3 regions of the Oerskovia sp. Root22 genome follow, and region 1 is predicted to be linked to each of the others. Evidence: riboswitches for the same ligand, from Rfam matches in the RefSeq annotation. Region 1 holds a riboswitch; each other region holds the start of a gene.
What was found. Region 1 has a riboswitch for thiamine pyrophosphate ahead of ASE15_RS02175 (thiamine ABC transporter substrate binding subunit). Riboswitches for the same ligand answer to the same signal wherever they lie in the genome.

Region 1 (10,293 bases):
CGTCCGTCCGACAGGTCGCCGGTTGACACGAGCCTGACGCACACCTAGGTTGTTGCGCAACAGCAACACAACATTGCGCAACGTCGCCGATGTGCGGCCGAGCCCGAACCGTCTTGAGGAGAACCGCATGAGCCGCGTGCTGCTTGCCGGAGAGTCGTGGATCAATGCCGCGACGGACTACAAGGGCTACGACGCCTTCCCGCACGCCCAGCTGGAGATCGGCTGCGCCAAGCTGCTCGAGGCGCTCGCCGCCGAGGGCCACGAGGTCACCCACCTGCCCTCGCACCTCGTCGCGACCGACTTCCCGTCGACGCTCGAGGAGCTCGACGCGTACGACGTCGTCCTGCTCTCGGACATCGGCGCCAACACCCTGCTCCTGCCGCCCGTCGTGTTCTCCGAGGGACGCCCCTTCCCGAACCGCATCAAGCTCCTCGCCGAGTGGGTGCGTCGCGGCGGCGGCCTCATGATGGCCGGCGGCTACCTCAGCTTCCAGGGCTTCCAGGCCAAGGCCAACTACCACGGCACCGCGGTCGAGGCCGTGCTGCCCGTCGAGATCCTCCCGTACGACGACCGCGAGGAGACCCCCGAGGGCATCGGCGGCGTCCTGACCGAGGTCGAGCACCCCGTGACCGCGGGCCTCGACGCCGAGTGGCCCATCCTGCTCGGCTACCAGAAGCTCACGGCCAAGGCCGACGCGACCGTCCTCGCCACGATCGAGGGACGCCCGCTCGTCGCCGTGCGCACCGAGGGCGAGGGGCGCACGCTGGCCTTCGCGTCCGACATCTCCCCGCACTGGGCCCCCCGCGAGTTCATGGAGTGGTCCGGCTACCCGAAGCTCTTCGGCCAGGCCGTGACCTGGCTCGCGGGCTGATGAGCACCGACCACGGGAGCGGGGGCGCCCCGGCCCCAACTCCCGAGATCACGGTCGTCGGCAGCCTCAACATGGACGTCCGGCTGACCGTCGACCGGATCCCGCGCTCGGGCGAGACCATCAGCGCGACCGGGCTCAAGCGCTCGCCCGGCGGCAAGGGGGCCAACCAGGCCGTCGCCGCCGCGCGGCTCGGCCGCCGCGTCGCGATGGTCGGGGCCGTCGGGGACGACGACGCGGGCCGCGAGATCACGGCCCGGCTCGTGGCCGAGGGGCTCGACGTCACGTCGGTCGCGACGTCCGAGGAGCCCACCGGCACGGCCGTGATCCTCTGGGAGCAGCCCGAGTCGACCATCGTCATCGAGGCGGGCGCCAACGCCGACGTGGACGAGTCGTTCGTCGACTCGCGGGACCCCGCGGTGCGAGCCGTCGCCGACGCGCAGGTCGTGCTGTGCCAGTGCGAGACGCCGCTCGGCTCGCTCGCCGCGGTCACGCGCCTCGCGACCGGGACCACCATCCTCAACCCGGCCCCCGCGATCCCGGTCCCCGCCGAGATCCGCGACCGGTTCGACGTCCTGGTCCCCAACCGGTTCGAGCTCGCGACCCTCGCGGGAGCGGGCGAGGCCCCCGAGTCCCTCGCGGACGTCGTGGCCATGGTGCGCGGGCTCGCCTTCCCGGGCGACGTCGTCGTGACCCTCGGGGCCGACGGCTCGGTCGTGGTCCCGCGCGACGGCCTCCCGACCCCCGTCCCCGCGGTGCGCGTCGACGCGATCGACACCACGGCCGCGGGCGACAGCTTCTGCGCAGCGCTCGCCGACGGGCTGCTGCGTGGTGAGGACCTCGTCGGGGCAGCCCGCTGGGCTGCCCGCGTCGCGGCCGTCACGACCACTCGCGACGGGGCGATCGAGTCCCTGCCGCTCGCCGACGAGGTCCCTGCAGCCCTCCCGGAGGACGTCGCACCGGGGCAGTGACCCGCTCGGCCCAGCACGACCCGCACGACCGCACGACCCCCACCCAGCCCGACCACTCAGCGTCGACCCAGGGCTGGCCGTTCGATCGGTCCACCGATCCGACGTACCGTCGAAAGATGAAAGGCACGGCCAAGCAATGAAGCACACCACGCCGGAGACCGCCTCCCGCTCGGGAGGCGCCCAGACGGCCGCCCCGTCGCCCCAGCGCAGCAAGGTCAAGAGCACCGCGACCGCGCTCCTCGTCCTCGCGACCGTCCTGGCCGGGGCCCTGGGCCCCATGCAGGCGGCGGTCAACGGTCAGCTCGGCAAGACGATCGGCGACGGCCACGCGGCCGCCCTCATCTCGTTCGGCACGGGCCTGGTCCTGATGTTCGTCATCGTGTTCGCGCGTCCCGTGACGCGTCGCGAGGCGCTCGCGATCCCGCGCCTCATCAAGGGCCGCACGATCCCGTGGTGGAACTTCCTCGCGGGCCTGTGCGGTGCGGTCATCGTCCTGTCCGAGGGCGTGACGGTCGGCGTCCTGGGCGTCGCGACGTTCCAGATCTCGCTCATCTCGGGTCTCGTCATCTCGGGCGTGATCTGCGACCGCCTGGGCGTCACCGCCTCGGTCAAGCAGCCGCTCACGTTCTTCCGCCTCGCGGGCGCGGTCCTCGCGATCGTCGCGACCGTCATCGTCATCTCGCCGAACTTCTCGGCCCCGCACACGATCGCCCTCGCGATCATGCCGTTCGTCGGTGGCCTCCTCGCCGGGTGGCAGCCCGCGGGCAACGCGGCCGTGGCCGACGCCACGGGCTCGATGCTGGTCTCGATCGGCTGGAACTTCCTGGTCGGCTTCACGGCCCTGGGCATCGCCTACGCGATCCGCGCCATGACCTCGGGTGTCGACTTCCAGCTCCCCGGCTCGTGGTGGATGTACCTGGGCGGCCCGCTCGGCCTGCTCTCGATCGCGCTCATGGCGCTCCTGGTCCGCGGGCTGGGCCTGCTGCTCCTGGGCCTCGCGTCCACCGCGGGTCAGCTCGTGGGCTCGCTCCTCATCGACGCGGCCATCCCCTCGCTCGGCCACACGATCTACGCCGCCACGATCATCGGCACCGTGATCGCGCTGATCGCCGCGGTCATCGGCATGATCCCGTCGGGGAAGTCGCCGGAGACGACCGCGGACACCGCAGTGGCCGCCGCCGTCGGCGGTGGTGAAGCAGGAGAGGTGAGCCCGCGATGAACGTCACGCCGGTCGGGTTCGTCCAGACGGTCACCGGACCCGTCGCCGCGCAGGACCTGGGGCTGACCCTGCCCCACGAGCACCTGTTCAACGACCTCTCCGGTGTGCTCGACGCGCCGAGCTACGAGTTCTCCCAGGCCGTGGTCCGCGAGCCGGTGTCCGCATCGGTCGCCTGGGCGCTGCGTCAGGACCCGTACTGCTGCGCCGACAACATCGCCGACAAGCCGGTCGCCGCCGTCGAGGCCGAGATCCGCAGCTTCGCGGCCCTCGGCGGCCGGACCGTCGTGGACGCGACGTCGAGCGAGTCGATCGGGCGCAACCCCGAGCGCCTGGCGGACGTCGCGAGCCGCACGGGCCTCAACGTCGTCATGGGGGCGGGCGCCTACCTCGAGAAGTTCGAGGGCGAGCGCATCACGGTACAGGCCGTGGACGCGCAGGCCGCAGCGATCTCGCGCGAGCTCTCCGACGGCGTGCGGGACACGGGCATCCGCCCGGGCGTGATCGGCGAGATCGGCGTCTCGCCGGACTTCACCGCGGGGGAGCGGGCGTCGCTGCGGGCCTCGGCCCTGGCGCAGCTCGAGCACCCGCAGGTCGCGATGCAGATCCACCTGCCCGGGTGGCAGCGTCGCGCGCACGAGATCCTCGACCTCGTGCTCGACGAGGTGGGAGTGCGGCCGGAGAAGGTCGTGCTGTGCCACATGGACCCCTCGGCCGAGGACCCCGAGTACCAGCGGGCCGTCGCGGAGCGGGGCGTGTGGCTCGAGTTCGACATGGTCGGCATGGACATCACCTACCCCAAGGAGGGTGTCTCGCCCGACCCGCACACGACCGCGGGCGCGGTCCACCGGCTCGTCGACCTGGGGTTCGCGGGGCAGGTGCTCCTGAGCCACGACGTGTTCCTCAAGCAGATGTGGGTGCAGAACGGCGGCAACGGCTTCGCGTACGTGCCGACCGTCTTCACCGAGATGCTCGCCCGGCGCGGCGTCGAGCGCGAGGTGCTGCGTCGGCTGACGCACGACAACCCGGCGGCGATGCTGACGGCGTGACCGGGGGCGACGGCGTGACCAGGTGACCGCGAGGTAGAACGTGCTGCGCGAGGTAGTGCGCGGTGCGTTCTACCTCGCGCAGCATGTTCTACCTCGGCCCAGGCGTCCCCGCCCCCGGCGGCCCCACCCGGCCCGACGGCGGGGCGAGCGTCGAGCGGTCGGCGCGCGACGTCGTCGGGCCGGTGGAAAACTCGGCCCATGCGATTCCGGACGACGATCCTCCAGAGCGGCAAGACGGCCACCGGCATCCCCGTGCCCGACGACGTGGTCGCCGCGCTCGACGCGGGCAAGCGCGTCCCGGTGCGCGTCACGCTCGGCGGGCACACCTACCGCAGCTCGGTCGCGCCGTACCAGGGGCGGTTCATGATCGCGCTCAGCGCGGAGAACAGGGAGGCCGCCGGGGTATCGGGCGGCGACGAGGTGGACGTCGAGATCGAGGTCGACGACGCACCGCGTGAGGTCACCGTGCCCGACGACCTCGCGGCAGCGCTCACGGCCGAGGCGCGTGCGGCGTTCGACGGGCTGTCGTTCAGCCGCCGGCGCGCGCTGGTCGAGCCGATCGAGGCCGCCAAGACCCCCGAGACCCGGCAGCGGCGGATCGACAAGGCCGTCGCGGAGCTGGCTCCCGGCGCGTAGGCCCCACGACGGAGATCCCGGGCAGGGCCGGGGCAGGACGACGGTCAGCCCCGGTCCCCGGGGGCCTCGCGCAGCTCGCCCTACTTCGAGCCCGCCGCCCCACCCAGCAGCGCGAACGCGCTCTCCGCGGTGTCGACCAGCACCATCGGGTTCGCGAGCACGGCCGGGTCCGTGGCCGCGAGCTGCACGGTCACGACGTACGTGTCGCCCGCGGCGTCCTCCGCGAGCCACGAGCCCGCCAGGACGCCGGGCGCGCTGCCACCCTTGAACGCGACGTAGGGCCACGCCGTCGTGTCGACCTCGATGCCGGGGTTGGCCGAGAGCACCTCGCGCACCACGGGGTCCTGCTCGCCGCGGTCGTGCAACCAGACGTGCGCGGCGCACAGGTCCGACGACGTCGCGAACCAGTCGACGTCGTCCTGCCACACGGGCGTGGTCACTCCCGCGGGGTCGACGGCGAGGGGCCCGCCGGGCAGCGCGTCGAGCATCGCGCGCCGTCCCGCGGTGTCGGCCGCCGCCCACCCGGTGGCCTGCGACGGCGAGCCCCAGGCGATCGCGAACGCGTCGCGGGTCGTGAGGAACGGGGTGTTGAGCGACGGGTCGGCGTGCCCCAGCGTGGCCTGCGCGCGTTCGACGGCGTCACGCCCCACGGCCTGGACCAGCAGGTCGGTCGCGGTGTTGTCGCTGATCGAGATCATGAGCTCGGCCGCCTCGCGCACCGTGACCGCGGTGCCCGTGGGCGCGTCCTGGAGCTGCCCCGAGGGCAGGGACCGCACGTCGTCGGTCACGGTCAGCTCGTCGTCCCAGGTCAGCGTCCCGGCCTCGACGGCCTGCGACACCGCGCCCAGCACGTAGAGCTTGAAGATCGAGCCGAGCGGCAGCACCTCGTCCGGGTCCGAGCCGCCGGGAGCCTCCTCGACCGCCTGGCACGTCCCGTTGTCCAGGACCTGGGCCACGAGCAGCGAGCTCTGCGCGTCCACGGCGTCGAGGCGTTCGCCCAGCTCGTCCCAGCTCGCCGCGGGCTCGCGGTGCGGGTCGTCGCCCGGGCCGAAGAACAGGGTCTCGATGCGGCTGTCCGCGTCGACACCGATCTGCATCGTGAAGAACTGCCCGCTCGCCCCGACGATCGTCAGCGCGGCCTGCTTCTCGCCCGCGTCGACGACGTCGACCGAGACCGGCACCCATTCCCGGTCCGCGCGGAGCTGGTCCAGCACGGGCACGAGCTGGGCGGCGGGCACCTGGTCCAGGAACGTCCGGGCGAACCGCCGATCGAGCGTCGCGGCATCGGGGGACGCGTCCGCGTTGAGCACCTCGAGCACCCAGGCGGCCGCCTTGCCGACCGTGCCGCCCGGCAGCGCGACCGCGGTCGGGGCCACGCTCGGCGAGGGCGACACCTCGGAGCCGTTCCCGGACGACGAGCACCCGGTCAGTGCGAGCCCCACGACGAGGAGGCCTCCTACGAGGGGTGAGCGACGGCGTCGGGCGGCAGGAGAGGAGGGCATCGAGACACCCTACGGAACATCCGTGACGCGGCGGGCGCTGACCCGCCGGAGCCGCCCGACCCCGACCTCAGGACGCGCGGGCCGCGAGCCGCGTCACGACGCGCTTGGCCTCGCGCCCCGCGAAACGGCGGGCGAACACGCTCGCGGCCGCAGCGGCCGCGGCGAAGGTGACGGCGCTGATGATGCTGACCTCGGGGTCGTCCAGGTCCTTGGGGGCGTCGTGCCCCGTGGCCTTGGCCCACGCGAAGCTCACGACCTTCTGCGCGACCCAGCCCGCGGCCAGCGTCAGGGCGACGGTCGCGACCTTCTCGGTGAGGGTCTGCTCGTTCTCGGCCATGTGGACCTCCAGGTGAGGGTGAGGCGGGCGGGGCGCGCCGCGCGTCGTGAAGGTGCCCGACGGCGGAGCTCAGGTCCCACCGTAGCCGTCGCCCGGGGCGGGGCGCGCCCCGGGCGAGACCACACGCCGGACCCCTGCCTGCGCCGTCGGACCGCGGTGTAAAGTCGCAGGTGAACGACAGGGGAGCGCCGACCGCCCGGAGACAACGGGCAACAGGCGCTGAGAGTGCGGACCACCGCAGACCCTCGAACCTGATCCGGTTAGCACCGGTGGAGGAAGTCGGGCTTCTCCAGCCTCGCTCACGGGACCTCCCGTGCGCGAGGTCCCCCTCCTGTGACGTCCAAGGAGGACACATGAACACCATCAGTACCCGCCGCGGCACCGCCCGCACGATCGGCCTCGGCCTCGTCGGCGGGCTCAGCGCGCTGGCCCTCACGGCCTGTGCCGGCACGACCGACACGGGCGCGGGCGACACCTCGTCGAGCGCCGAGGCGAGCACCGTCACGCTCGTCACGCACGACTCCTTCAACGTGAGCGAGGACGTCCTCGCCGCGTTCGAGAAGGAGTCCGGGCTGACCGTCAAGCAGGTCGCTCCCGGCGACGGCGGAGCGCTCGTCAACCAGCTCATCCTGACCAAGGACGCGCCGCTCGGCGACGTCGTGTTCGGCATCGACAACTCGTTCGCGACCCGCGCGATCGACGAGGGCGTGCTCGAGCCCTACACGCCCTCGGGCCTCGCCGACTCGGCGACCCAGTACGCCGTGGGCGACGGCGAGCTCACCCCCGTGGACCTCGGCGACGTCTGCGTCAACGTCGACCGCGCCTGGTTCTCGGCCGCGGGGATCCCCGAGCCCACGACGCTCGACGACCTGACCGAGCCCGCGTACAAGGACCTGCTCGTCGTGACCAACCCCGCGACCTCGTCGCCCGGGCTGTCGTTCCTGCTCGCGACCGTCGGCGCCTACGGCGAGGACGGCTGGGAGGGCTACTGGAGCAAGCTCAAGGACAACGGCGTCAAGGTCGCCGACGGGTGGTCCGACGCCTACTACGTCGACTTCTCCGGCTCCGAGGGCAAGGGCCCACGCCCCCTCGTGCTGTCCTACTCGACGTCGCCCGCGTTCACGGTCACCGAGGACGGTACCGAGACCACCACGGGCGCGCTGCTCGACACGTGCTTCCGCCAGGTCGAGTACACGGGCGTGCTGGCCGGGGCCAAGAACCCCGAGGGCGCCAAGAAGCTCGTCGACTTCCTCGTGAGCGACGCGTTCCAGGCCGACATCGCCGACAACATGTACATGTACCCGGCGGACGCGGACACCGAGCTGCCCGAGGGCTGGGCCGAGTTCGCGCCCCTGTCCCCGTCGCCCTTCGAGGTCGCCCCCGCCGACATCACGGCCCACCGCGACGAGTGGATCAAGGCGTGGACGTCGACGGTGATCGGCTGAGCACGATGCCCGTGAGCCGCGGCCTGCCCGCGGCCGTGCAGCGCGGCGGGCGGGTCCTCCTGTGGGGGCTCGCCGCCGGGCTGCCGCTGCTCTTCCTCGGGGTGTTCTTCGCGTGGCCCGTCGTGACGCTGATCGCGCGCGGGTTCGTCACCAACGGCTCCCTCGACCTCTCCGGCTTCGCCGAGGTGTTCTCCGAGCCGCGGACCTGGCGGATCATCGGGCTGACGCTGTGGCAGGGCGTGCTCGGCACCGTGATCTCGGTGCTGCTCGGCGTGCCCGGCGCGTACGTGCTCTACCGGTGCCGGTTCCGGGGGCGCACGTTCCTGCGGGCGTTCGTGACGGTGCCGTTCGTGCTGCCGACCGTCGTGGTGGGAGTGGCGTTCCGCTCCCTGCTGGTCGAGGGCGGGCTGCTCGGGTTCCTGCGGCTCGACGGGACGTTCGGGGCGATCGTCCTGGCCCTCGTCTTCTTCAACTACTCGGTCGTGGTCCGGACCGTCGGCGGGCTCTGGGAGCACCTCGACCCGCGTGCCGAGGAGGCGGCCCGCGCCCTGGGGGCCTCGCCCTGGCGGGCGTTCCGGTCCGTGACGCTGCCGTCGCTGGCCCCGGCCATCGCGTCGGCCGCGTCGATCGTGTTCCTGTTCTGTGCCACGGCGTTCGGTGTCGTGCTCGTCCTGGGCGGGGTCCAGTATGGGACCATCGAGACCGAGATCTGGATCCAGACGACCCAGTTCCTCGACCTGCGCGCGGCCGCGGTGCTCTCGGTCGTGCAGCTCGTGGTCGTGGTGGTCGCGCTGAGCGTGGCCAACCGGACCCGCGCCCGGCGCGAGCGCGCGCTCAACCTCTCCGCGGCGACGTCCGCGGCCCGGCCGCTGCGCCTGCGGGCCGACGCGGTCCCGCTCGCGGTGACCGCCGTCGTCGTGCTGGGCCTGATCGCCCTGCCGCTCGTCAACCTCCTCGTGCGCTCGTTCCAGACCCCCGACGGCTGGAGCCTCGCGAACTACGCGAACCTCGGCACGACCGGCGGCCGCAACGCCCTGAGCGTGACCGTGTGGGAGGCCACGGCCAACTCGGTGCGGACCGCCGCGATCGCGACGCTGCTCGCGGTCGTGATCGGCGGGCTCGTCGCGCTCGTCGTCTCGCGACGGCCTCGGTCGCGCACGGGTCGTCGGGCGATCAGCGCGCTCGACTCGGTCTTCATGCTCCCGCTCGGCGTCTCGGCCGTGACGGTCGGGTTCGGGTTCCTCATCACGCTCGACAAGCCGCTCGGGATCGACGTGGACCTGCGGACCTCGGGGTTGCTCGTGCCCATCGCGCAGGCGGTCGTCGCGATCCCGCTCGTGGTCCGGACCGTGCTGCCCGTGCTGCGCGCGATCGACCCGCGGCTGCGCGAGGCCGCAGCGACGCTCGGGGCGTCGCCCGCTCGCGTGTTCGCCGCGGTCGACGGCCCCATCGCGGCCCGGTCCCTGGGTCTCGCGATCGGGTTCGCGTTCGCGGTGTCGCTCGGCGAGTTCGGGGCGACGTCGTTCCTGGCCCGGCCCGACGCGGCCACGCTCCCCGTGGTCATCTTCCGGCTCATCGGCCGGCCCGGGGCGGAGAACTACGGCATGGCACTGGCCGCGAGCGTCGTCCTCGCGGTCCTCACGGCAACGGTCATGATGGTGGCGGAACGCCTGCGCGGCGACCGCTCGGCAGGAGAGTTCTGATGGACGGAGCCACGGTGGTGGAGCGAACGACGGACGGCTCGGCTGAGCCGCACGTGCCGCACGACCCGAGCGGGAGCACGGCGGGCCGAGGGCTCGCGGTGCGCGACGTCGTCGTGCACTACCCCGACCCGGCCTCCTCGAAGGGCCCCGGGACCACGGCCGTGCGCGGAGTGAGCCTCGACCTCGCGCCGGGCGAGGTGCTCGCCCTGCTGGGGCCGAGCGGCTGCGGCAAGTCGAGCCTCCTGCGCGCCGTCGCGGGGCTCGAGCCCGTCGCGGGCGGGAGCATCGCGTGGGACGGGCGCGACCTCGCGGGCGTGCCCGTGCACCGGCGCGGGTTCGGGCTCATGTTCCAGGAGGGGCAGCTCTTCCCGCACCGGGACGTCGCGGGGAACGTGGCGTTCGGCCTCCAGATGGCGGGCCTCAAGCGGTCCGCGGCGGCGGGCAGGGTGGCCGAGCTGCTCGACGTCGTCGGGCTCGCCGGGTACGCGCAGCGGCCCGTCGCGACGCTGAGCGGTGGCGAGCGCCAGCGCGTCGCGCTCGCGCGCGCCCTGGCACCCGAGCCGCAG
Region 2 (10,293 bases), on a different contig from region 1:
CACGTCCGACGACATCGCGGAGGGTGCGCCAGCGGACGGGTGATCCGCGGCTGGTAGCTGAGGAGAGGGTGTCCGGGCGCTCATCTGGTGAGACTGGGCTTGGCTCCCCCGGTGCGGTGATCGTGCTGGGCGGCACTGAAGGCGGCCTGGGCGCTACTGGGTCGTACGTCCAGTTCAGATAGTGAGAAGTCCTGACGTATCCCTTGCGAGGCTGCGTCGGATGCTGCCAGGGTTGGCGGTGCAGGGGCTTCCCAAGGGGGGGAGGTCTGCAGAAGGGGAACGCAATGAAGCGAAAGATCATGGCAGTCCTGACGGCCACGGTGGTGGCGTTCGGCGGAGTCGTCGTCGCGGGGGCTCCGGCGCAGGCGGCAACCGGACCGTACGGTTGCATCTTCCAGAACAACGGCTATCCGACATTCACCGAAACGTTCACCGGGACCTGTGGGATGTCGCGTGCGCGATTCACCGGGAAGACGGCGACCGGCGCACCCGTCGATGACGTGGCCTACTGGTCGAACGGGTACTCGGTGACCAGCACCTATCCGAGCTGGATGCGCACCCAGAACTACGGGCAGGCGATCTTCCGTGGTGCGACGTCCGCGTGGAAGGTCTCGACCTGAGAGTGAGTAGAGGGCCGTCTTGGGTGGTGGTCGCCGCACTGGTTGTGCTGGGCGGGTGCTCGACGGCGCCGTCAGAGTCCGAGGGTCGGTTCGCGGCCGAGTTTGCTCAGGCGCGCAACCAAGCCACGACCGATTTCGAGCGGGAAGTCCTTGAGGACGACGAGATCGCTGAGGCGGAGCTGGACGAGGCCAGGCAGAGGTTCGAGCGATGTGTCGAGGACCTGGGGTATCTCGTGACATTCGGTGAGCACGGGATGCGTATCGAGTACCCGGGTGTCGATGCGTCAAACGCGGCTGAGACCGAAGCTGCTTCCGAGAAGGCGTTTGAGTGCGAGGTCGGATCGACGTCGGTGATCGAACCGCTCTACGCGGCGGTGAGATCGAATCCGGAAGGTGGTGACTACCGGCAGAACGCGGTTGATTGCCTCATTCGGCACGGTGTCGCGCCCGAGTCCGCACGGGCTGAGGATCTCGAGAGCTATTCGCTGTCAAATGCCGATTCGAACGGACCTTCCGAGGAACTTCGTGAAACCGTCATCGCTTGCCTTGACGACACGTCGTTCTGACCCGTCAGCCCCTCGGGTGAGCTGCCGTCACGGTGAACTTACCCGAGGGGCTGGCGGCGTGCTGCTCGCTCTGGTCTTCGCTCTGGTCCTCGCCGCGTGCTCGTCTCCACGGGTGAACCTCCAGAGCGATCGAGGAGAGCCTCTCTCGGCCGACGAGGTGGCGGCGTTGCTCGAGGACGCGGCGGTGAACACCCATGTCGTGCCGCCAGGATTCCATTCGTCTCCTGGAGTCATGGCGCGAGGCATGGAGAAAGTGGACGAGCTCCTTGAATCAGCCGGATGGAAGTTCACGGAGACCTGGAGTCTGGAGCTCGACCGTCCCGTCTGGGCGATCTCACGACACGTCTTCTCCTGCGCGACCGACAACGCAGGCGTGGCGTCGGAGGGGTGGGGGGTCGTCTACGTGGAGGACATCGACGCGACCTGCCTGCATGAACCGACTGCAGCCGATGCCCTGGCCGCGACCACCCGGATGCTCGAGGAACGCGGTCTCCTGGGGACGGATCCTGTCATCGTCACGCTCGATGGTGACGATTCTGAGGTGCTTCAGCCGGGGCTCGACATGGATACGCCGTGAAACCTCGCCCGACCGCGAGGGTTCCACATGATGAGATTGGCCAGCAGTCCGTGGGGAGGGAGGTGCGTTGAAGGTGGTTTCGTTGTCACGGACCGTACGTGCCGTTTACATAGTGAGAAGTCCTGACGAATCCCTTTGCGGGATGGGGTCGGGTGTTGCCAGTCTAGCTGTGCAGGGCCTCCTCAAGGGGGGGCTTTGCACGCGAGCGCGAGCACGCCGGGGTACGCGATGGTGACGAACTACACCTGTTCAGCGGCCCGAGCCGGGATGACGTATCAGAACCCCGCGACAGGCGCGAAGGTGACGACATGGTCCACGTACGCGCTCGCGGGCCAGGCCAGGTCGACCGGGTCGGTTACGCCGTCGTGGGTGACCAACCGACACATCGGGGTGATTCCCTGACGTTTCCGATGGTGGGTGTTGCCAAAGCGGCCGACCTTCTGCGGGGTCGGCCGCTCGGGCCTCTGGAGAGGATGTGTGATTGTGCGGAGAGTGGGTTGTCTGGGAGCCGCATTCGCCCTGGGCGTGCTCCTGAGCGGATGTACCGCTGGTGAGGACGAGCAGTCGGAGTCGCCCTGGGAGTCGGATGTTCGCGCTCTCGCGTCGTTGTCGCCCGTCGCGCTCGTGCAGGACGTCGCTCAGGACGGCGTCATCGAGGAGCTGGAGTATCGGGAGGTGCAGGACACCTACCTGGCCTGCCTCGGCGACCTGGGTTTCGCGGCCTCCACCTGGGTGGATGAAAACGGGCTCGAGTCTTATCAGACTGCGGGCGAGTGGACCGACGAACTCGAGTCGGCGTTCACGACGTGCGGCGAGAGCACTGGGTTGGATCCCGTCGAGAATCTGTACCGGCAGATCGTGACAAACCCGAACAGGGTGGACTTCAACGAGCTGATCGCGCAGTGCCTCCGCGAGTTCAAAGTCGTCGACGAGTCGTACACGGGTGAGCAGTACAAGGAGGACCTCTTGGCGCAGAAGAGGCCGGGAACCGATCCCGGCGCACCGGACCTGCTGCGGTGTGAGGACGACCCCTTGGGCGCGATGGCCGACAGATGATCGGGGCTGCTCGATGACAGGGAGAGACATCCCGGCAGCCCAAGTCCACCCGCACCAAGAACGCCATCAGCAGTAGCTCGAGGAGCAGCAGTGACCAGAGATCGACGCCCCGCCCGGCCCAAGGCGGCCGGCTCAGGAGCAGCCCGTGCAGGCGTGCTCGCGCTCGCGGCGGTCGTGCTGCTCGCGGGAGGTGTCACGGCGGGGATGGCGTTGGCGCCGCAGTCGGAGCCGCAGAGTGTGCGGAGTTCGACGCCGCCTGCGGCGGTCCCGGTCTCGCGTCAGGTGTTCGACGATGCGCGCAGGGTCAAGGTCACCCCGGTCGTCGCGGAGGAGGGAACGCTCCAGGTGGCGGACACGGGTAAGGTCACGCGTTCGGTGTGCGCCCCGGGGGCGGTGATCGAGTCGGGATCGAGCCCGGTCACGGTCGACGACCGTCCGGTCGTGGCGCTCGCGACGTCGATCCCGTTGTGGCGGGACCTGGCTCCCACGGCCAAGGGTGACGACGTCAAGGCCCTGCAGGTCGAGCTCGCTCGCCTCGGGCACAAGGTGAGTGCGGACGGGACGTACGGTGACGCGACCAAGGCCGCCGTGACCAAGCTGTTCAAGGCCGCGGGCGTGGCCAAGCCGACCGGCGACCTGCCGGTCGCCTCGGTGCTGTGGCTCCCGGCGACGTCGGTCACGGTGAAGACGTGCGAGGTGCCCGTGGGAGCCGCGACGTCCGAGGAGGCGTTCGCGACGACGGCCGGGACGCTGGTCTCGCTGGGCCTGTCGGACACGCTCTCGAACGTCACGCCCGGTGACCGGGTGCTGCGTCTGGGTGAGCTGAGTGCGTTCGTCGGGGAGGGCGGTGTGGTCACCGATCCGGCGTTCCTCGAGGCCGTGCGCGGCAGCATGGAGTTCGCCGGCTGGCAGCGCTCCGAGGGTTCCGAGCCGTTGACGCTCGAGTACGTGCTCGCCGCGCCGCTGGACGTCTCGGTCGTGCCGCCCGGGGCGCTGTTCGCGCTGAGCGGCGCCGCGGGGTGCGTGTCAGCGGACGGCACGGCGTACCCCGTGACGGTCGTCGCGTCGAGCCTGGGGCAGACCCTCGTGACGTTCGACGGCCTCGACGCCGCCACGGCGCCGACCGAGGTCGAGCTGACCTCGCAGGCCGAGGGGCAGACGTGCCGGTAGGGGGCAAGCGGCTGGTCGGGACCGATCTGGGGCACGCTTTTCCCGGCACGGGCCTGCTGTTCACCGGGCTGGACCTGGAGGTCGTACCGGGAGAGGTCGTCGCGCTCGTGGGCCCCTCGGGCAGCGGCAAGTCGACGTTGCTGAGCATCGTCGCGGGCTGGGAGCGCCCCACGCAAGGGCAGGTCGAGCGTCTGGGCGTCGCCACGACCGGGTGGGTCTTCCAGAACCCGCACGGTGTCGCGCGCCGGGCGGCCCTGGACCACGTGGTGCTCCCGCTCCTTGCGCGCGGTCTGCGCCGTCCCGACGCGGAGGCCCGTGCTCTCGAGATCATGGCGCGCTTCAACCTGGCGCCCGTCGCGGACCGCCCATTCCGGGCGTTGTCCGGTGGCGAGGCCCAGCGGCTCATGCTCGCGCGCGCGGTGGCCCTGGCGCCGGACCTGCTGCTCGTCGACGAGCCCACCGCGCAGCTCGACCTGCGCACGGCCGCGACCGTCAACGAGGTCCTGGCCGGCATCGCCCAGGACGACTCGATCGTCGTGGTCGCCACGCACGACCCGCACACGCGCGACGCCTGCACGCGCGTGATCGACCTCGCCGACTTCCAGCACGCGCAGGACGCGGCATGATCACGCCCGACGACGGCGCGCGGCCCGGTCTCGCGACTGCCCCAGGCGACGCTCACCGCCCCGCAGGACCCGGTCGTCAGGACCCGCCCGCAGGAGCGTCCACTTCGCCTGACGACGGCGCTGCCCTCAACGTCGGTGCGCCCCCGGACACGTCGAGCCTGCCCGCCAGCCTCGGCTTCGACGCCCCCACCCTGCCCGACGACGGAGCGCACCCCCGCGCGGAGGTGAGCGGCGCCGTCGGGCACGGCGGGGAACCTGCACGGGCCGGACGGACTCGCACGATGCGGGCCGCGTCCGTGGTGTCCGAGGCGTGGCGCAGTGTCGCGACCGGCACGACCCGCGCGACCCTGTTCGCGGCGGTGCTCGTGGTGGTCGTCGGCGCGCTGGCCGCGGTCGACGTGCGGGCGATCGTCGGCGTTATCGAGGGAGCCCGCGAGTACCGCGACGCGGGCGCGAGCGTGCAGATCCTCGAGGCTACCGGGCAGGTCGACGGGGCACGCTGCGAGGCCCTCGCCAGGGTCGACGGCGTCAACGCGGCCGGCGCCCTGCGGACCGGGGAACCGCTGCGGGCGCTCAACCTCCCCTCGAGCGAGCTCACCGGCCTCGAAGCAACCCCTGGGCTGCTCGGCGCGCTCGACCGCGGACGGGTCGCCGGGGCGGGCCTGTGGCTGTCCGCGGACCTGGCCGAGGCGCTCGGCGCGGTCCCCGGTGACTCGATCGCGACGACCACCGGGCCCGCGCGGCTCGGCGCGGTCTACCCGTACCCCGACGACGGACGCGACCGCGCCCTGGGCTACGCAGCCGTCGCTCCCGTACCCGCCACGGGGCTGTTCGACTCGTGCTGGGTCGAGATCTGGCCCGTCGACCCCGAGACCGCGACGCTCCTGCGCACGACTGTCGTCGCCGACCCGTCCTCCGAGGTGCAACCCACCCAGAAGCAGCTCAACGGCCGGCTCGGTGCGACCTACGACGCGAGCGCCGAGTTCTCCGGCCGCCTGACCGAGCCCACCCCGATCGCCACGGCCGCCCTGGGCCTGGCCCTGGGATACGTCGCGATACGGCTGCGCCGCCTCGAGCTCGCCGCGGCCCTGCACGCCCGGGTCCCGCGTGCCGCCCTGACCTGGCAGATGCTCCTCGAGACCGCCGCCTGGACCGGTGCCGGGATCGTCGTGACCGTCCCCGCGCTGTGGTGGCTCGCGGGAGCCGGAGGTGACGGGCTCGCCACCGACCAGGTGAGCACCTGGATCATCGGCATGCGGACCGTCCTCGCCGGAGCAGGAGCGGTGCTCGTCGGGGCCGTGGCCGGGGCGCTCACGACCCGCGAGAAGCACCTCTTCAAGTACTTCAAGGAGAGGTGAGTACAGAGAGCTGCAAGATTCGTGAGGGGCCGGGACGGTGGGCTCGGGTGTGAGGAACAGCCGTAGAGTCGCCCACGCGTTCCAAGGTGAGGAACGACACTTGCTCGAGCGCGCGAGCAGGAATGTCATGGAAGAACCCCGCGACCGGCAGCGGTGCAACGGTCTATGGCGGGTGGGCATCTGCAAGGAGCATTTCTCAGACCGGCACGATCACGACCTCGTTGATCACCTACCGCTACCTCGACGTGGTTCACTGAGCGAACCCGATCTGTTCTGGCCAGGCCGACCTTGCGATGCAGGTCGGCCTGGCTGGCGTCGCCACTGGCCTGCTGAGTGTGCTGGTGGTTGGCTGTTCGGCGGCGCCTGTTGCCAACGAGGGTCAGTGGGTACCGGATGTCCTCGCGCTCGGGCAGGCGACGGACGTCGACTTGGTGAGGACGATCGCCGAGGACGGACAGATCACCGAGGTCGCTGCTCGAGCAGTGAGGCCGTGAGCGCCGAACGCGGGACAGGTGCGCCGACGCCCGGCGCCGTGCGCTACGGTGACGACCGCACCACCCAGCACCACCGCACCACCAGCACGACCCACAACTCCACACACACCCACGGGAGCTCGCAGCAGCGAGCTGAGAGGGCGGCTCAGCGCCGCCGACCGTTCGAACCTGTTCGGATCATGCCGACGTAGGGAGAGAGCAATGAGCTCTGAGACCGCTGTGCCCACAACCACCGGGCCCGCCGCCGCTGCACCAGCTGCACCCACCGTGCCCGCCGCGACCACCGGGTCGTCCGCGCACACCATCACGACCGGACCCATCGCGGGGTCCGCCAAGGTCCACCACCCGGTCCCGGGCGAGGAGCACCTGCGCGTCCCCGAGCGCCGCGTGCTCCTGAGCAACGGCGAGCACCTGGACCTGTACGACACCTCGGGCCCCTACACCGAGTCGGACGACCCCGCGGCGTTCGACCTCGCGGGCGGCCTGCCCGCCCTGCGGGCGTCCTGGCTCCGGCCCGACGTCGTCCCCACCGAGCGCGGTACGGGCGGCGCCCGGACGCAGCTCGCCTGGGCGCGCGCCGGGGTCGTGACCGACGAGATGCGCTTCGTCGCTGCCCGCGAGGGCGTCGACGTCGAGCTCGTGCGCGACGAGGTCGCGCGTGGCCGGGCGGTGATCCCGGCCAACCGTCGGCACCCCGAGATCGAGCCCATGATCATCGGCAAGGCGTTCGGCGTGAAGATCAACGCGAACATCGGGAACTCGGCCGTGACGTCCTCGATCGAGGAGGAGGTCGAGAAGATGGTGTGGGCCGCGCGCTGGGGCGCCGACACCCTCATGGACCTCTCGACGGGCAAGGACATCCACGAGACCCGCGAGTGGGTGCTGCGCAACTCCCCGATCCCCGTGGGGACGGTGCCGCTCTACCAGGCGCTCGAGAAGGTCAAGGGGGACCCCGCGAAGCTCACGTGGGAGATCTACCGCGACACCGTGATCGAGCAGGCCGAGCAGGGCGTCGACTACATGACCGTGCACGCGGGCGTCCTGCTGCGCTACGTCCCGCTGACCGCGCGCCGTGTCACGGGCATCGTGTCCCGCGGCGGCTCGATCATGGCCGCGTGGTGCCTCGCGCACCACCAGGAGTCGTTCCTGTACACGCACTTCGCGGAGCTGTGCGAGATCCTGCGCGACTACGACGTGACGTTCTCCCTGGGTGACGGCCTGCGACCGGGGTCCATCGCGGACGCCAACGACGCGGCCCAGTTCGCTGAGCTGCGCACGCTGGGCGAGCTGACCAAGGTCGCGAAGTCCTACGGCGTGCAGGTCATGATCGAGGGCCCGGGGCACGTCCCCATGCACAAGATCGTCGAGAACGTGCGCCTCGAGGAGGAGCTGTGCGAGGAGGCGCCGTTCTACACGCTCGGACCGCTCGCGACCGACATCGCGCCCGCCTACGACCACATCACGTCCGCGATCGGGGCCGCGATCATCGCCCAGGCCGGGACCGCGATGCTCTGCTACGTCACGCCCAAGGAGCACCTGGGGCTGCCCGACCGTGACGACGTCAAGACGGGGGTCATCACGTACAAGATCGCGGCGCACTCCGCCGACCTCGCCAAGGGGCACCCGCGTGCGCAGCTGCGGGACGACGCGCTGTCCCGTGCCCGGTTCGAGTTCCGCTGGCACGACCAGTTCGCGCTCTCCCTCGACCCCGACACCGCCCGCGCCTTCCACGACGAGACGCTGCCGGCCGAGCCCGCCAAGACCGCGCACTTCTGCTCGATGTGCGGGCCCAAGTTCTGCTCGATGCGGATCTCCGCGGACGTGCGCGAGTACGCCGAGAAGAACGGCCTGACGTCGGTCGAGGCGATCGAGGCCGGCATGGCGGAGAAGTCGAGCGAGTTCACGGACGCGGGCGGCCGGGTCTACCTGCCGGTCGCGGGCAGCTGAGCCGCTGCCTCGGCCACCTGCCCGACCGCTGAGTGCGGAGTACTCGTCGTCGAACGAGCCGATCGGCGACGAGTACTCCGCACTCAGCGGGGTCGGGCGGGGTCAGCTCGTGCCGGGCGCCGCGATCCCGTGCTCGTACGCCCACACCACGAGCTGGACGCGGTCGCGCATGCCCGTCTTGGTCATGATGCGGCTCAGGTGCGACTTCACGGTGCTCGCCTCGAGGTAGAGCGTCGCCGCGATCTCGGCGTTCGACTGCCCCCGGCACAGCAGCGCCAGGATGTCGTGCTCGCGCGAGGTGAGCAGGCCCGAGGCGACCTCGTCGGGCGCGGCGGGGGACCGCCGTCGGGCGAACTCGTCGATCACGCGCCGCGTGAGCGTCTGGTCGACGAGACCCTCGCCCGACGCCACGCGCCGCACCGCGTCGACCAGCACGTCGGGCTCGGCGTCCTTGAGCAGGAACCCGCTCGCCCCGGCCTCCAGGGCGCCGAACACGTAGTCGTCCAGGTCGAACGTGCTCACCACGAGCACCGGGACCGGGTCGACGACGCCGGGCCCCGCGAGCGCGCGCGTCGCCGTGATGCCGTCCCCACCGGGCATGCGCACGTCCATGCACACGACGTCGGGGCGCTCGCGGCGCGCGACGCGCACGGCGTCCGAGCCGTTCGCCGCCTCGCCCACGACCTCGAAGCCCTCGCTCTCGAGGATCACGGTGAAGCCTGCGCGGACGACGGCCTGGTCGTCGACCAGCACCACTCGGGTCATGGGGCCTCCTGCCCGACGGCGGAGCCCGGCTCGTCCGTGGACGTCGCCGAGCGCTCGGGGATGGTGGGGGTGGGAGCGGCCGCTTCGGCCGCTGCGGGCCGGGGGACCGTGAGCCGGACGCGCCAGCCGTCGCCCGGGACCGTGCCCGCGCTGAGCGTCCCGCCGACGAGGGTCGCGCGCTCGGTCATGCCGATGAGGCCGTGCCCGGGCGCGGCCTGGGCGACGGCCGTCGCGCTGGTCGACCTGTCGGACACCGCAGCGGCCGCCGGGGCACCGTGCCCCTCGCGCGGATCGAGGTCACGGCCCGCGCTCCGACCGGTCCGGCCGCCCGAGATCGCCGCGACCGGCAACCTGTTGGTCACCGTGAGGACGAGCGCGGCCTGCTGGTAGTCGGTCACGACCTCGATCGCGCGCCCCGGGGCGTGGCGGCGCGCGTTGCTCAGCGCCTCCTGGAGCACGCGGTACACCGTGAGCTGGACGGCGGGGGAGAGCCCGAACGGCGAGCCTCGACGGACGTCACGCACCTCGGCGCCAGCGCTGCGTGCGAGGTCGAGCAGCTCGCCCGCGTCGTCGAGCGTGGGCTGCGGTGCGGCCGGGGCGTCCTCGCCCGGTTCGCCGGGACCGGCCTGCGACGAGCTGCGCAGGATGCCGACGACCAGGCGCAGGTTGTCGAGCGTCTCGCGCCCCTGGGTGCGGATCCAGCGCATCGACTCCTTGGCGCGCTCGGGGTCGCGGTCGACCAGGCGCTCGGCCGCGGCCGCCTGGACGACGATCCCCGACAGGTGGTGCGCGGCGACGTCGTGCAGCTCGCGGGCCATGCGGCCGCGCTCCTCCAGGACGGCTTGCGCCGCGAGCATGTCGCGCTCGCGCTCTGCCTGGGCCACGCGCCCCTGGAGCTGGGCGAACAGCTCGCGGCGCGTGCCGACGTACGCACCCACGAGCGCCGAGGCCACGTAGGTCAGGAGCGCTGACGCGAGGCCGCCCCAGACCTGGACCGCGACCGGCGCGGGACCCGTCGAGGTGATCGGCACGGGCCCGCCGAGCACGAAGCTCAGCAGGACCTGCACGCCCGCTGCGGCCGCGGCCGCCCACAGGGCCGTGCGGCGCGGAGCGT
Region 3 (10,293 bases), on a different contig from region 1:
GCCGTGCCCTCGGCGCGTGCTGTGCTCTGCTCTGCTCTGCTCTGCTCTGCTCTGCTCTGCTCTGCTCTGCTCTGCTCTGCTCTGCCCTGCCCACCCTCGCCCCCCGGACCGCGTGTGGGACGATGGGGGCATGCAGCGCGATGATCGCCGATTTACGTGGCCCGCTCGAGGGCCGCGCGGCTGACGCTGCGCACGTCGACCACCGGCCGCCGCACGGCGGCCGCGGATCGACCGGTCGTGCCCCGGCGGGCGCTCTAGAATCTTCAGTTGGACGCGCGAGGTGACCTCTGCGCGTCCGGTCCCGATCCCGCCAGGAAGGCACGCATGTCCACCCCTGATCCGGTACAGCCCGCTGCGCCGTCGCCCCTCGACGGCCCCGCGCTCGAGGTCGTCCTCTCCGAGGCCCTCGCGGCCGTCGAGGCCGCCCGCGACCTCGACGAGCTGAAGTCGGTGCGCCTGCAGCACACCGGCGACCGCAGCGCCCTCGCCCTCGCCAACCGCCAGATCGGCCAGCTCGCCCCCGCTGACAAGGCGGCCGCGGGCAAGCTCCTCGGACCGATCCGTGGGCGCCTCAACCAGGCGCTCGCCGCGCGCACGCTGGTCCTCGAGGCCGAGCGCGACGAGCGGGTCCTCGTCGAGGAGTCGGTCGACGTGACGCTCCCCGTCGACCGCTCTCCCGCGGGGGCACGGCACCCGCTCGAGACGCTCCAGGAGCGCGCGGCCGACTTCTTCACGGCCATGGGCTGGGAGATCGCGGAAGGGCCGGAGATCGAGGCCGAGTGGTTCAACTTCGACGCCCTGAACTTCGGTCCGGACCACCCGGCCCGCCAGATGCAGGACACGTTCTTCCTCCAGACCCCGGCGGGACCCGACGGCGAGCCGGGCGAGCCGTCGAACCTGGTGCTGCGCACGCACACGTCGCCGGTCCAGGCCCGCACGCTCCTCGAGCGCGAGCTGCCCGTGTACATCGCGTGCCCCGGCAAGGTGTTCCGCACCGACGAGCTCGACGCGACGCACACGCCCGTGTTCCACCAGGTCGAGGGCCTCGCGGTCGACAAGGGCCTGACCATGGCGCACCTGCTCGGCACCCTGGACCACTTCGCGAAGGCGATGTTCGGTCCCGAGGCCCGCACGCGCCTGCGCCCCTCGTTCTTCCCCTTCACCGAGCCCAGCGCCGAGATGGACCTGTGGTTCCCCCAGAAGAAGGGCGGGGCCGGCTGGATCGAGTGGGGCGGCTGCGGCATGGTCAACCCGAACGTCCTGCGCTCCGCAGGGATCGACCCCGAGGTCTACTCGGGCTTCGCGTTCGGCATGGGCATCGAGCGCACGCTCATGCTGCGCCACGGAATTGCTGACATGCACGACATGGTGGAGGGCGACGTCCGCTTCTCGACCCAGTTCGGAATGGGGATCTGATGCCGAACATCGTCATCGACTGGCTCGGCGAGCACGTCGAGCTGCCGGCCGACCTGACGGCCGAGACGCTGGCCGCCGCGCTCGTGAAGGTGGGCCTGGAGGAGGAGGCGATCCACGGGTCGTCCGTCACGGGTCCGCTCGTCGTGGGCCAGGTCGTCTCGGTCCAGCCCGAGGAGCAGAAGAACGGCAAGGTCATCAACTGGTGCCAGGTCGACGTCGGGGCGCACAACGTCGACGGCGTCCCGGTCGCCGAGGGCGGGACGCCGCGCGGCATCATCTGCGGCGCGCACAACTTCGGCCCGGGTGACCGGGTCGTCGTCGCGCTGCCCGGTGCCGTGCTGCCCGGACCGTTCCCCATCGCGAGCCGCAAGACCTACGGCCACGTCTCGGACGGCATGATCTGCTCGGCCAAGGAGCTGGGGCTGGGGCAGGACCACGACGGCATCATCGTGCTCGACCGCTACGGGTACTCCCCGGAGACGGGCTACGACACGACGCCCGGCACGGACGCGCTCGAGCTCCTGGGCCTCGGCGACGAGGTCCTCGAGATCAACGTGACGCCGGACCGCGGTTACTGCTTCTCCTACCGCGGCGTGGCACGTGAGTTCTCGCACTCCACGGGCGCGGCCTTCACGGACCGCGGCCTCCCGTCGGGCGACCTGCCGGGCGTGACGCCCGACGGCTTCCCTGTCGAGGTCGAGGACGACGCCCCGATCCACGGCGTGACCGGCTGCGACCGGTTCGTCACGCGCATCGTGCGGGGCATCGACCCGCAGGCGCCGACCCCGGCCTGGATGCAGCGCCGCCTGACGCAGGCCGGCATGCGTCCCATCTCGCTCGCGGTCGACATCACGAACTACGTCATGCTCGACCTCGGCCAGCCGCTGCACGCCTACGACCTCTCGAAGGTCGCAGGCCCGATCGTCGTGCGCCGGGCGCACGCGGGGGAGCGGCTCACGACGCTCGACGGCGTCGACCGTCGGCTCGACGTCGAGGACCTGCTCATCACCGACTCGCCCGAGGGCGCTCGTGCGTCGCGGGTGCTCGGGATCGCGGGCGTCATGGGTGGGGCCTCGAGCGAGGTCGGCGAGACCACGACCGACGTCCTGGTCGAGGCCGCGCACTTCGACCCGATCACCGTCGCGCGCTCGGCCCGTCGCCACAAGCTGCCCTCCGAGGCGGCCAAGCGCTTCGAGCGCGGCGCCGACCCGGCGCTGCCGCCCGTCGCGGCCCAGCGCGTCGTCGACCTCCTCGTCGAGCTCGGTGGAGGCACCGCGGACTCCGCCGTGAGCGACCTCAACACGGTCGCCCCCGTCACGCCCGTCGTCTTCCCGATCGGCGAGGCCGAGCGGCTCGTGGGTGTGGAGTACACCTCGGAACAGGTCCGCGGCGTCCTCGTCGAGATCGGCTGCACGGTCCGCGACCTCGACGGCGGCACGACCCTCGAGGTCACCCCGCCCACGTGGCGCCCGGACCTGACCGGTGCGGCCGAGCTGGTCGAGGAGATCGCCCGCCTCGTCGGCTACGACAAGATCCCGTCGATCCTCCCGCCGGCCCCGGCTGGCCGTGGGCTCACGACCGCGCAGCAGCTCCGCCGCTCGGTCGCGCGCGCCCTCGCGGAGGCCGGGTTCGTCGAGACGCTCAGCTACCCGTTCGTGAACCCGCAGGCGCACGACGACCTGCGCCTTCCCGTGGACGACGAGCGTCGTCGCGCGCTGCGGCTGGTCAACCCGCTCGCGGACGACCACCCCGAGATGCGGACGAACCTGCTCACGACGCTGCTCGGCACGCTCAAGCGCAACGTGGGACGCGGTAACGCAGACCTCGCGATCTTCGAGATCGGCCTCGTGACGCGCCCGGTCGCCGGTGCGCCCGCGGCGCCGCAGCTGCCGGGCGGCGTCCGCCCGAGCGAGCAGGACCTGACCACGTTGCAGGCCGCGGTCCCGCCGCAGCCGCGCCGCGTCGCGGGAGTCCTCACGGGGCAGCGCGACGCCTCGGGCTGGTGGGGCGCAGGTCGCGCCGCCGACTGGACCGACGCGCTCGCGGCCGCCGAGCTCGTGGCCGACCGTGTGGGCGTGGACGTGGTGGTCGTCGCCGACCACGACCACGCGCCGTGGCACCCCGGCCGGACGGCGAGGCTCGAGCTGTCGGACGGGACCGTCGTCGGGCACGCGGGCGAGCTGCACCCCAAGGTGCTCGAGACGCTCGGCCTGCCCGCGCGGACCGTCGCGTTCGAGGTCGACCTGGACGCCCTGATCGCCGCCGCCCCGGAGCAGCCCGTGCAGGCGGCTCCCGTCTCGTCGTTCCCGCTCGCGAAGGAGGACCTGGCGCTCGTCGTCGACGCCTCCGTGCCGGCCTCGGCCGTGCGCGCCGCGATCGAGGAGGGGGCGGGCGACCTGCTCGAGGAGCTCGCGCTCTTCGACGTCTACACCGGCCCCCAGGTCGGCGAGGGCAAGAAGTCCCTCGCGTTCTCGCTGCGCCTGCGCGGCACCGACCGCACCCTGACCGCGGAGGACTCCGCGGCGGTGCGCGCCGCGGCCGTCGCCGCGGCGCACGAGAAGGTCGGGGCCGAGCTGCGTGGCTGACGTCGTGAGCGTCGCCCCCGCGCGTACCGCCCTCGTCACGGGCGGTACGCGCGGGATCGGCCGCGCGGTCGTGCGGGGGCTCGCCGAGGCGGGCCTGGACGTCGCGGTCCTGGGTCGGGACGCGTCCCGCGTGGACGACGTCGTCGCGGAGGTTCGCGCGCTGGGTCGCCGTTCCGTGGGGCTGGTCGCGGACGTCGGTTCGCCCGCGTCGGTGGACGCGGCGGTCGCGCGCGCCGAGGCCGAGCTGGGCGGGATCGACCTCCTGGTCAACAACGCCGGGCGCATCGATGCCGAGGTCCCGCTGTGGGAGGCGGACCCCGACGAGTGGTGGTCCGTCATGGAGACCAACGTGCGCGGGCCCTTCCTGCTCGCACGCGCGGTCGTCCCCCGGATGCTCGCCCGCGGCGGGGGCCGGGTGGTCGACCTCAACTCCGGTGCGGGCTCGCACGACATGGACGGTGCGAGCGCCTACAACGCGAGCAAGACCGCGCTGCTGCGCATGGGGTCGAACCTGCACCTGTCGGGTCATGCCCGGGGGCTGCGGACGTTCGAGGTCTCGCCCGGGGTCGTGCAGACCGACCTGACCGCGTCCATGGACATGCACGTGGGACGCACCGAGTGGACCCCGGTCGAGCGGACGGTCGAGATGATCGTCGCGGTCGCGCGCGGAGAGCTCGACGCGTGGTCGGGGGCGTTCGTCCGGGTCACGCACGACTCTCCCGAGTCGCTGCGAGCCGCGTCCGCCGCCGCCTCCGGCTCGACGGACAGCGTGCCGGGACCGGACGCGCGTCGGTTGCGCGTGACGCGGTTCGGTGACGACGACCCGATGCCGGGGACGCTCCCGGCGCGCTGAACCCGGGCCGCTCGCTTCCCGCGAGCGATCAGAAGGGCCGTTGCTCCTCCGGGAGCAGCGGCCCTTCTCGTCGTCCTCCGTGGTCGGGAGGTGGCCAGGTTCACCCTGCGAGTAGTTGAACTTTCTACTACTCATGGGGAATGCTCGAGGGGCACACCGACCCGGTCGGTGCGGACACCGCCGTTCTGCACCTGCGAGAACGAGCGAGAGGCCCTGCCCGGATGACGATCGACCACCCGACCCGGTTCTGGAACGGCATGACGATCCCGGATGCGGGGACGTTCCTGCTGGACGAGGCCCACAAGCGGGTCGGGTTCCTCGGCAAGCACATGATGGTCTCGCCGGTGCGCGGTGAGCTCACGCGTGCGAGCGCCACGATCGTCGTCGGGGCCGACCCCCTCGCGTCCACGGTCTCCGCGACCATGGACGCGACGAGCCTCACGACCCACCACGACGAGCGCGACGGGCACCTGCGCAGCGCCGACTTCCTGGACGTCGAGCGATTCCCGACCGTCGAGTTCCGCAGCACGTCGGTGCGCTGGCAGGGCCCGCAGGACGACGCCATGCTCAGCTGGGCGCGCCTGCGCAACCGTTCGCCCGAGCGCTCCGAGGTCCCTGCGGCCAGGATCCAGGGGGCCGGTGCGGGGCACTTCGTCGTGAGCGGGCTGCTCACGATCCGGGGCGTGACCCTGCCGATCGATCTGACCATGCAGTTCGGCGGGGCGCGGCGAGACCCGTACGGCCGCGACATCTTCGGGTTCAGCGCCTCGGGCACGTTCGACCGCGAGGCCTACGGGCTCGTGTGGAACGTCGTGCTGGAGACCGGCGGGCTGCTGGTGGGCAAGAAGGTCGAGATCGAGATCGCCGGCGAGGCGATCCGGCAGGACTGAGCGACTGTCGCTCGTCGCGCGTTGGTCAGGAGTGGCGGCGTCCGCGGGACGCCCCGAACGGACCACCCACGAACAGCCCCAGGCCGAGCACGAACCCGAAGTCGTACCAGTTCCCGTTGTTGTGGACCTCGTAGATGTTCACCGTGTCGGTGAACAGCGAGATCACGAAGGTCACGGGCACGATGATGCCCTGCCACAGGCCCAGCCAGAACCCCGCCGGGCTGCCGTCCGCGGTGGGCGTCCCGACGTCGGGGTTGGGCCCAGGCGCGCACGCGGAGAGGACGAGGGCCGCGCCGACCAGTGCCACGGCGAGGACAAGCCGTCGACGGCCGCGGTCCGGAGCGACCTCCGAGCGGGGCCCAGGTGAGACGTCGTTCCCGTGCGTCGAGCTCATGACCGGCCTCCTCGTCGTGGGGCCGTCCTGGCCCACCTCCAGGATCCGCCGAGCATCGCGCGGGCTCAACCGCGCGGGCTCAACCGGGCGTGGCAGTCGGGCCGTCAGCCCGTCGCCGGCAGTCGCCTCGTCCCACCGATCACAAGCGTGACGTCGACGTCGACGTCGGCGAGCCCCGCCTCGTCGAGCGCTGCGCGCAGGGTGGCGGCATCGGCCTCGGGGGCCGGGCCGATCGCTTCGATCCTCAGGACCGACCCGCTGAACGAGATCCCGGTGATCGTCCAGCTCTCCTGCTCGGCCCACGCCTGGGCCACAGGGGCCGCGGCGATCTTGTCCGCGTTCTGCCGCAGGACGTGCTGGCTGATGGTGCTGAGGGGAACCGCGACGAGGAGCAGGGCAGCGGCGACCGTGACGAGGCTCGCACCCCGCAGGGGGCCGACGAACCGCTCGGTCTCGCCCGCGGCCGTGCGGACCTGGAAGAGCAGGAAGACGATCGTGCCGGTCGCGATGATCGCCGCGACGTTGGTCGCGAACAGCAGCAGCGCCCCCAAGGCCTGGTTCGGGGCCCCGGACTCGAGCGTGAGGCCGACGACCGCGAGCGGCGGGACGAGAGAGATCGCGATGGCGACGCCCGGCAGGGCGTCCGACACGTCGGCGCGCACCAGGGCGAACGCACCGACGGCCCCGGTCGCGAGCGCCGCGAGCAGGTCGATGAGCTGGGGCGTCACGCGGCCCGCGACCTGGCTGTTGGTCGCCGCGACGATCTCGATCGGGACGAACAGCCCGACGACGTACCCGGTCGCGACCACCCCCGCGGCGCCCGCGATGACCAGGAGCGCCGACGAGGTCAGGTTCCGGTGGTCGTTGAGGACGATCGCGAGCGCGGTCCCGACGATGGGCGTCATGAGGGGCGCGACGATCATGGCGCCGATCACGGTGGCCGTGCTGTCGGCTGCGACGCCCGCCGACGCGATGATCGCGGCGAGGATCAGCAGGGTCCAGAACGTGGCCTGACGCGACCGGGAGGACGGCCCCTCGCTGATGAACAGCGCGGACGTCATCCGCTGGACGTCGGCCGTGGTGACGCGCATGCTGCCTCCCGGGGCGTCTGAGTGTCCCCAGCATCACAGGGGGTCGGCGCTCGCGCTCGGTGTACCGGTGCGGACACGGCGCACGCGCTGCCAGGTCTTCAGGGACTTGCGTGCCGCGCTCGCGACCGTGCTGCCGTTCGCGATGGCCACGGTCTCCTCCGCAGGGTCTGCTGCGATGTGGAGCAGCCGCTCGTGGACACGCTCGCTCCCGGTCCTCCCGAGGGCACGGACCGCCCAGTACCGGGTGTCGACGTCGGGTGCGCACGCCTGGTCGAGGAGCCAGACCGACTGGACGGGGTCGATCGAGCCCAGGGCGTTCGCGACGTACCCCAGGAGCGGGAACCGGTGCTCGACGAGCTCGCGGCGCAGCGCGTCGACGGCGTCCGCGCCCCCGAGACCGGCCAGCGCTCCGGCCGCGGCCTCCCGCACGACGTGCTCGGGGTCGCGGAGCCGGGCGACGAGGTGCGGCACTGCCTCGTGCGCGTCCAGGTCACCGAGCACCTCGCAGCCGACACTCCGCTCGGAGGTGACGGGGGAGCCGAGCAGGGCGAGGGCGTAGGGGACGGCTCCCCGGAATCCCGCCCGAGCGCACGCGGCCGTGAGGTACCAGGTGGCCGAGACCCCGGACTCGAGGGCGCGCATCATCGCCGGTTCGAGCGATGGGTTCGCGAAGGCGTAGAGGCGGTTGAGAGTCCGCTCGAACGTGCCGATCGGGTATCGCTCGACGTGCAGCACGACGTCGCGCAGGGCGTCGACGGCGCCCTGGTCGTCGTCCATGGCTCGCTCGGCGGCGTCGTCGACCGCGTCCTCGTGGACCTCGGGGTCCGGGTCGAGGAGCCGGGCGACCAGGTCGTCGGTCATCGCGAGGCCGAGGGGCGCGAGCGACGACGGCGAGAGGGAGCGGAGCGAACCATGCGGTGAGCATAGAGGCGGGCGACGCCTCAGGTGCCGCCACCAGGCGGACCGCCGCCGGCAGGACGCCCCTCGCCCGCTAGAGTTCCCTGCCATGACACGGGGTGCCCGCTCCCACGAGCCGGGCTGAGAACACACCCGTCGAACCTGATCTAGCTAGCACTAGCGAAGGGATGTCGGCAATGTCGCTTGCTGCCACCGCACCTGTCCTGCCCACCCCCACCCCCGCACCTGCGCCGGGGACCCGGGGTGCGACCGAGCACGGCGTGTCGCCGGGGGCCGAGGCCTCCCGCCCCCGCGTCCTGTCCATCGCGGGCACCGACCCGACGGGAGGTGCCGGGATCCAGGCCGACCTCAAGGCGTTCGCGGCGCACGGCGCGTACGGCATGGCGGTCACGACCGCCCTGGTCGCGCAGAACACGCACGGCGTCCGCACGGTCCACGTCCCGGGTGCGGACTTCCTCACCGAGCAGCTCGACGCGGTCTCGGACGACGTCACGATCGACGCGGTCAAGATCGGCATGGTCGCCGACGAGCCGAACGCACGCGCGATCGCCGCGTGGCTTCGTCGTGTGCAGCCGCCGTTCGTCGTGCTCGACCCCGTCATGGTTGCCACGAGCGGCCACCGCCTCCTCGACGAGGAGGCCGAGCAGGCTGTGCGCGAGCTGGTCGCGCTCGCCGACCTCGTGACCCCCAACCTCCCCGAGCTCGCCGTCCTCGTCGGCGAGCAGGCCGCGACCACCTGGCCCGACGCCCTCGCCCAGGCGAGGCGCCTGCACGCGGCGAGCGGCGCCGTCGTGCTCCTGAAGGGTGGTCACCTCACCGGGGAGGAGTCGCCCGACGCCCTGGTGGGCGCGCGCGGGCCCGACGACGTCACGACCTTCGCGGCGGCCCGCATCGACACCGTGCACACCCACGGGACCGGGTGCTCGCTGTCGGCGGCGGTCGCCGCCCTGCGTCCCCGACGGGACGGCTGGGAGAGCGCGACGCGCGACGCGAAGACCTGGTTGACCGGCGCGCTGCGGGCCGGGGGAGCGTTGGCGGTGGGCACGGGCCGCGGACCCGTCGACCACCTGGCGCACCTGCCCACGCTGGGCAGGCAGGTGTTCTCCGAGGAGGCCTGGGAGCGGATCGAGGGGTGGCGCGAGGCCGTCGAGAGCATGGGGTTCGTGCGGGCGCTCGCGGACGGGAGCCTCGCCGCCGAGGACTTCGGGTTCTACCTCGCGCAGGACGCCGCGTACCTCGCCGAGTACTCGCGCGTGCTGTCGCGGGCGAGCCAGCTCGCGCCGACGCCCGAGGCCCGGCAGTTCTTCGCGGGGGCGGCAGTCGAGTCGCTCGAGGTCGAGCAGGCGCTGCACCGTGACTGGTTGGGCGAGCACGTCGGGATGGACCGGGGGGCGGTCGAGAGCGTCGACCCCTCTCCCGTGACCGCCGCCTACACCAACCACCTGCACGCGGCGTCGAACGGGTCGTACGCGGAGACCGTCGCGGCGCTGCTGCCGTGCTACTGGCTGTACTCGTACATCGGCGACGTCCTGGTGCGCCGGGCGGGGGACCTCGACGGGCATCCTTACGCGCGCTGGATCTCGCTCTACGGCGACCCGGCCTTCCAGGAGGCGACACGCACCGCGTGCTCGTTCGCCGACGAGGCCGCGCGCTGGGCCTCGCCCGCCGAGCGCGAACGTATGCTGCGCGCGTTCGAGCTGTCCTCGATGCACGAGTACCTGTTCTTCGAGCAGGGGCTGACCCGGCCGACCTGGCCCGAGGCGCCGGTCGGGGGCGCCGAGAAGTGAGCAGATGCCCCTGATCCGCCGCGAACAGGGGCAACTGCTCACTTCTCGGAGAACTGATCGGTGCCTCAGGCGCTCGTCGCCCCAGCCTCCGGGTACACGCAGTCGTAGCCGGGCGGCCACCAGCGCCACGACGTGCTGACCTGGTTCGACGACACGCCTGCGGGGCGCTCGGTGACGCACTGCGTGCGCATCTGGTCGAGCCCGACGGTCAGGTAGTACACCGCCAGCACGCCCGTGAAGACGACCATGAGGACGGTCAGCGCCAGCCGCAGGCGGCGGTCGGTGCGCCGGGTCGGTTCGTCCTCGCCGGGTCGCGGCGGGACCCAGTCCCAGCTCACGAGGCGGCGCCCGCCCCGGTG

Region 2: linked by a shared signal. The riboswitch ahead of thiC (phosphomethylpyrimidine synthase ThiC) and the one ahead of ASE15_RS02175 (thiamine ABC transporter substrate binding subunit) in region 1 are both predicted to bind thiamine pyrophosphate.
Region 3: linked by a shared signal. The riboswitch ahead of thiD (bifunctional hydroxymethylpyrimidine kinase/phosphomethylpyrimidine kinase) and the one ahead of ASE15_RS02175 (thiamine ABC transporter substrate binding subunit) in region 1 are both predicted to bind thiamine pyrophosphate.

What each region holds. Positions count from the first base shown of each region.
Region 1 covers NZ_LMIL01000001.1:519,713-530,005, reverse strand. The annotation lists gene ASE15_RS02210 (glutamine amidotransferase) at 128-871, shown strand; gene ASE15_RS02205 (ribokinase) at 871-1,839, shown strand; gene ASE15_RS02200 (DMT family transporter) at 1,976-3,058, shown strand; gene ASE15_RS02195 (phosphotriesterase) at 3,055-4,104, shown strand; gene ASE15_RS02190 (YdeI/OmpD-associated family protein) at 4,303-4,740, shown strand; gene ASE15_RS02185 (serine hydrolase) at 4,821-6,242, opposite strand; gene ASE15_RS02180 (DUF4235 domain-containing protein) at 6,310-6,579, opposite strand; TPP riboswitch at 6,749-6,874, shown strand; gene ASE15_RS02175 (thiamine ABC transporter substrate binding subunit) at 6,933-8,024, shown strand; gene ASE15_RS02170 (iron ABC transporter permease) at 8,030-9,727, shown strand; gene ASE15_RS02165 (ABC transporter ATP-binding protein) at 9,727-10,293, shown strand, end outside.
Region 2 covers NZ_LMIL01000011.1:383,444-393,736, forward strand. The annotation lists gene ASE15_RS17080 (diacylglycerol kinase family protein) at 1-43, shown strand, start outside; gene ASE15_RS17085 (hypothetical protein) at 285-620, shown strand; gene ASE15_RS17090 (hypothetical protein) at 602-1,186, shown strand; gene ASE15_RS20965 (hypothetical protein) at 1,245-1,763, shown strand; gene ASE15_RS17105 (hypothetical protein) at 2,289-2,819, shown strand; gene ASE15_RS17110 (peptidoglycan-binding protein) at 2,910-3,989, shown strand; gene ASE15_RS17115 (ABC transporter ATP-binding protein) at 3,980-4,615, shown strand; gene ASE15_RS17120 (hypothetical protein) at 4,612-5,973, shown strand; TPP riboswitch at 6,569-6,678, shown strand; gene thiC (phosphomethylpyrimidine synthase ThiC) at 6,669-8,414, shown strand; gene ASE15_RS17135 (response regulator transcription factor) at 8,517-9,179, opposite strand; gene ASE15_RS17140 (sensor histidine kinase) at 9,176-10,293, opposite strand, start outside.
Region 3 covers NZ_LMIL01000007.1:24,211-34,503, reverse strand. The annotation lists gene pheS (phenylalanine--tRNA ligase subunit alpha) at 325-1,416, shown strand; gene pheT (phenylalanine--tRNA ligase subunit beta) at 1,416-4,001, shown strand; gene ASE15_RS04970 (SDR family NAD(P)-dependent oxidoreductase) at 4,006-4,854, shown strand; gene ASE15_RS04965 (YceI family protein) at 5,076-5,744, shown strand; gene ASE15_RS04960 (hypothetical protein) at 5,770-6,138, opposite strand; gene ASE15_RS04955 (DUF389 domain-containing protein) at 6,243-7,229, opposite strand; gene ASE15_RS04950 (HEAT repeat domain-containing protein) at 7,263-8,090, opposite strand; TPP riboswitch at 8,232-8,332, shown strand; gene thiD (bifunctional hydroxymethylpyrimidine kinase/phosphomethylpyrimidine kinase) at 8,324-9,934, shown strand; gene ASE15_RS04940 (hypothetical protein) at 10,000-10,272, opposite strand; gene ASE15_RS04935 (quinone oxidoreductase) at 10,269-10,293, opposite strand, start outside.